2 regions of the Janthinobacterium sp. 35 genome follow, and region 1 is predicted to be linked to the other one. Evidence: predicted binding sites of a transcription regulator. Region 1 holds the regulator's gene; the other holds the start of a gene.
What was found. The regulator FNR, encoded in region 1, switches genes on or off when oxygen is low (the NO sensors DNR and NnrR bind a similar motif). The targets are predictions, from matches to a motif close to TTGATNNNNATCAA.
Positions count from the first base shown of each region.

Region 2: a site for FNR is predicted at 1,026-1,039, ahead of CLU93_RS01155 (bacteriohemerythrin). Genes of this name have one in related genera too.

Region 1 covers NZ_PEFN01000001.1:2,626,262-2,628,663, forward strand. The annotation lists gene CLU93_RS11785 (response regulator) at 1-748, opposite strand, end outside; gene fnr (fumarate/nitrate reduction transcriptional regulator Fnr) at 988-1,746, shown strand; gene CLU93_RS11795 (FixH family protein) at 1,750-2,274, opposite strand.
Region 2 covers NZ_PEFN01000001.1:257,015-259,416, forward strand. The annotation lists gene CLU93_RS01150 (PepSY domain-containing protein) at 1-272, shown strand, start outside; gene CLU93_RS27765 (hypothetical protein) at 410-595, shown strand; gene CLU93_RS28120 (hypothetical protein) at 746-901, shown strand; gene CLU93_RS01155 (bacteriohemerythrin) at 1,115-1,513, shown strand; gene CLU93_RS01160 (hypothetical protein) at 1,517-2,344, opposite strand.

The DNA.
Region 1 (2,402 bases):
CGCGGCTGTTGGTGCTGACCATGCTGCCTTCGCCATCTTGCTTCAGCAACTGCGTGGTGGTCAGGTTGGCGTTCGGCAGGCGCGGCTGCAGCAAGCGGCTGGTGTCGGGGTGCAGCACGTAGCGCGGCACGGCGCCGCGCGTGAGGATGAAGTAATAGCCGCTCTTGCCGATCTTTTCCGAACGCAAGCGTCCCAGCAGGTTGTCCTTGTACAGGCGCAGCACGCCGATCACCACGCCAGCCACCTGGCCATCGGCGGTGAGCACGGGCGCCACCATCTGCACGATGGGCATGCCGCTCGACTTGCCCAGCATCGGCTCGGTGATCATGGGCTGGCGCGTGCGCAGCACGGTCTGGAAATATTCGCGCTCGGCGACGTTGATGCCGGCGCGCCCCGCTACTTCCGGCATGTCGGCTACGACGGCGCCTTGCGCATCGAGCACCAGCACGTCGTCGAACAGTACCAGCATCGAGCGGCGCGAATAGTATTCGCGCAATTGGGCGGGCTGGGCGATCAATGCCGGCGGCTGTTGCCGGGCCGTCAAAGTGACGATCTGCAGCAGCATGCCCAGCTTGTCGTCGAGTTCGGCAGCGGTGCGGGTGATCAGGGCAGACTGCTGGCTCAGCAGTACTCGGGTGAAGTCGGCGCGCATGCGCTGCACCTGTATCATGGTGACCAGCGCGATCATGGCGATCGAGGTCAGGCTGGTGGCCAGCGCGACTTTTGCTTTGATGCCGAGAGGCTTCATGATTTCCTTTTCAGTACCGGGCGGTACAGGCGGCAGCTAATGCTGTCGGGAATTTTCCTATCAATACATCAACTTGGCAAGCGGCGCCGCGCAAATTGCCTTTCCCACCTGGGCTTTTAACGATGTTGCCATATAATCAAAGTCAGAACGTCGTTTATTCAGCGGAAATGCGGTGAAATTGGCACACGGCAACCCTGTATGCAGTAAACTCGTTATTGCATTTTCTAAAAGGTACCGACATGACTGAAGCGCTACTCACTCCCACCATGCCCACAGTGACCGTGGAAGCGTTGCGTGCGCGATGCTCGACCTGCAGCATGCATCAATTGTGCCTGCCGATGGGCCTCGATGTGGGCGACATGGACAGGCTGGACCAGATCATCGGCCGCCGCCGCAAGATCGTGCGCGGTGCCTCGCTGTTCCGCATCGGCGACTCGTTCCAGAATCTGTACGCGATCCGCCTGGGGCACTTCAAGACGTACCAGATCAATCCGGGCGGTGAAGAGCAGGTGACGGGTTTTCAGATGGCTGGCGAACTGCTGGGTATGGACGCCATCAGCGCCGACCGCCATCACTGTAATGCGGTGGCGCTGGAAGACAGCGAAGTGTGTGAAATTCCGTTTTCCAGCCTGGAACAATTACTGGGCAATATGCCGACCCTGCTGCGTCATTTCCATCGCATGATGAGCCAGGAAATCACACGCGAGCAAAGCGTCATGCTGTTGCTGGGCAATATGCAGGCGACCCAGCGTTTTGCCGCCTTTATCGTCAACCTGGCCTCGCGCTATGAAGCGCGCGGCTATTCGGCCAGCAAATTTCAGCTGCGCATGTCGCGCGAGGAAATCGGCAATTACCTGGGGCTGACCATCGAGAGCGTCAGCCGTTTATTGTCGAAATTCAAGAAGGAAGGCTGGCTGCGCGTCTCCAACCGCGAGATCGAGATCTTGCAGCCCGCCAAGTTGAAAGCCATTACGGCCGGCACGGACGTCTGCAAATAAGGCTTACAGTTCCTCATCTGCATGCAGCGCGATGCTGCGCTGCAGCGGCCAGGTCCAGATGCCGGACAGGCGCCACTCGCGTTTGTCGTTTTCCACCAGTACTTGCCAGCGGCTGCGTTCGAGCATCGGCAGCGCCACGGAAAAATTGCCGGCCGCATCGGGCTGCACCAGCAGCTTGATATCCTTTTCCGGCAAGGTCGCATGCGCCAGATGCAGCTGCAGCGGACCCTGGTAAGCCTTGCCGAAGCTGTGCACGGAACCACTCAGGCGCGCTTGTGCCACGTCATACGACAGGCTGGTATCCATCGCCAGGTTGCTGGCGATCGTGTCGCGCTTCAAATCCTGGTTGATCGCCTTGCCCTGCTTGTAATAGTCGCCCACCACCAGCGCATCAGGCTGCGTAAACGCGATATAGCCCATGAAGCTGCCGACGACCACCGACAGGCCGGGGCCGATCATCAGCAGCCAAGGCCAGCGATGCTTGTACCACGGGGCAACGGGAGGTTGCAGTTTCAGACTGTCGGACATTTTGTTCTCCTTGGGGTCGGACCCTGTGGGTCTGACCCCAGCTTTTGCTTCTGGGTTGAAAATACAGTAAACCTACCGCATGTTGGATGCTACCCCTACGGCGACATACCGGGGTCGGACCCGGAGGG
Region 2 (2,402 bases), 2.4 Mb from region 1:
AAGAGTTGCAAGGCTGGCTGGACGCTGGCCACCTGGCGCGCCTGGACCGTGTCTTTTCGCGTGATGATGAAACACGACAATACGTGCAGGACCGCCTGCGTGACCATGCCGACGAACTGCGCGACTGGCTGGCGCAAGGCGCCATCGTCTACGTGTGCGGCAGCCTGCACGGCATGGCGGCAGGAATCGATGCTGTGCTGCAAGAAGTGCTGGGCCAGGAAGGACTCGACGCCCTGCTGGCAGCGGGACGCTACCGCCGCGACGTGTATTGATCTGCCTCAGCACATTGCCAGCACCGCCCGGCTATGTGGGCGGGCGCACAGTCAGCGCCAGCCATCGGACTAGAGTGGGGATATGGCGGCATGGGGACAAACCCGCGCCGCGCCACTCACTATCTGCGAGGCACCCCATGAAAAACCCCTGGATGAGCATGTACCTGAGCGCCGCCAACCGTATCGCCAACACGGCGCGCGGCCACGCCACGGTCGCCGTCAAGCGTGAAGCAGCGAAAAATACGCGGCATTTGACGCAAGTGTGGTTCGATTCCTTCCTGCCGCCAACTGGCAAGCCACGGCGCAGTCGCAAGGCCAAATAAGCCCTTGGCAACAGGCGAACTGGTGCGGTGCATCACAGCAATTAGTTGAAGTTTCAATCAGATGAACTAAACTGCAAGCATGGTAGTACATAGGAAGTGACCTGCAGGCGCCGCATCCCCGCGCCGCCACCGGGCCACCGGGAGACGACCATGTTGACGCTCAAAGTGCTGGCCTGCCTTGCCCTGTCGGCCTTGCTGCTCGTGCCCCTCGTACTGCGCGACGCGATGCAGACGTCGGCCGTGCAGCAGATGCAGGTACCGAATGTCGATGCGCATGCCCTGTGGGCCCACTGGCCCAAGCACTAAAATACGCGCGGCTGAGAAAACGCCGCTCGGCAACACGTCGCATCGTTCAAATCTGCTTTGTTGCGGGTGGGATTTGTTCCCCCTTTCCAGTCCAAATGTATCAGTACCCCTCTTCACCATACTTTTGATCCAGATCATGGATTTCCCCCTACGCTGCGGCCACACTGGAACAGTCCGCTTCACATCGCGACGGACTTAACCGGGAGCATCGGCATGGGTATATCGGCTTGGAAGGATGAGATGGCGCTGGGCGTTCCCGCCATCGACGAGGCGCATGAGGCGCTGTTTCAGGAGCTGGCGCGGCTGGGCCAGTTGAGCGACCAGCATTTCAGCGTGGCGTTTCGCGAGCTGATTGCGGCCGTCGAGCGCGATTTCCGCGAGGAAGAGGATTTGATGGAACAAATCGCCTTCCCCTCGCTGGCGAATCACCGGGAACAGCATGCGCGCGTGCTCAGCGGTTTGCACCATGCGTGGGCTGCCGTCGATGAAGGCGACCTGGAACAGGGACGCCATGCGCTGTCGCTGCTGCCGCAATGGCTGATCTTCCACCAGGCCACCATGGACCTGGCCCTCGCGGCGGCCCTGGAGCTGGTGCAGCGCCAGCCCAATTAACCGCTACAGCAGCAGCACCGTGGCTTGCTCGGGCAGGACGACGCGGTAGTGTCCGGGGTATTTGTCTTCGCCGTCGAAAATCTTGCAAAACACGGGCTGATTGATGTCGTTGACGGCCGGCTCATTCATGGGCAAGGTGGCGATCAGTTGCTCGCCATCCATCAATTGCAAGGCGCTGCCCCGCTCGATCGCGCAAAAGGCCAGCGATTGCACATCGCTGGCGAACGGCCGCTTGTACCATGGCGTGATGGCCCGCACGGCTCGCCGTGCATCGTGCAGGACTTGCCCCACGCGCGTGACGTTCCACGCATCGCGCGCCACGGACGGCTGGAGCACGATATTGGCCGTCAACTCGCCCCTTCCCTTGTTCACCAGGAAAGTGCCATCTTGCGCGGCGATGTCGTCGTTGAGCGGCACGACAAACACGCCGCCGGCGGACACCTTGATCGGCACGGCAGCGCCATTGCCTTGCAGGGCCACGCGCACATCGTCGATGGTGGCACTGAGCTTGGCGGGAATCAGGCGCAGGGCCATGACCACGCTGCCGCTCGACACTTGCCACACCTTCCTGGCCGTCAGATAACTCTCGCGGTAAGCCATGAAACGGATGCGCGGCGCCTTGGCGTCGCTGTTGGCCGTGATCGTCACCGTTTGCGATGGCAAGGCGTCCTCTGCGGGCGCCGGCGCAGCAGATGTGGCGGATGCGGCAGCCATGGCGGGCGGCACGCTGGCGCTGTGCAGTGGCGCGGGAACAGCCGGCGGCGCGTGTTCCTGGGCTTGCCCCAGCGACACGACACACAACCATCCGGCACAAGCGATCCATGTACGCATGCATTTCTTTCAATGAGGAAAATATTTTATCAGCGCCTGCATTATCGCAGAAGGCCGG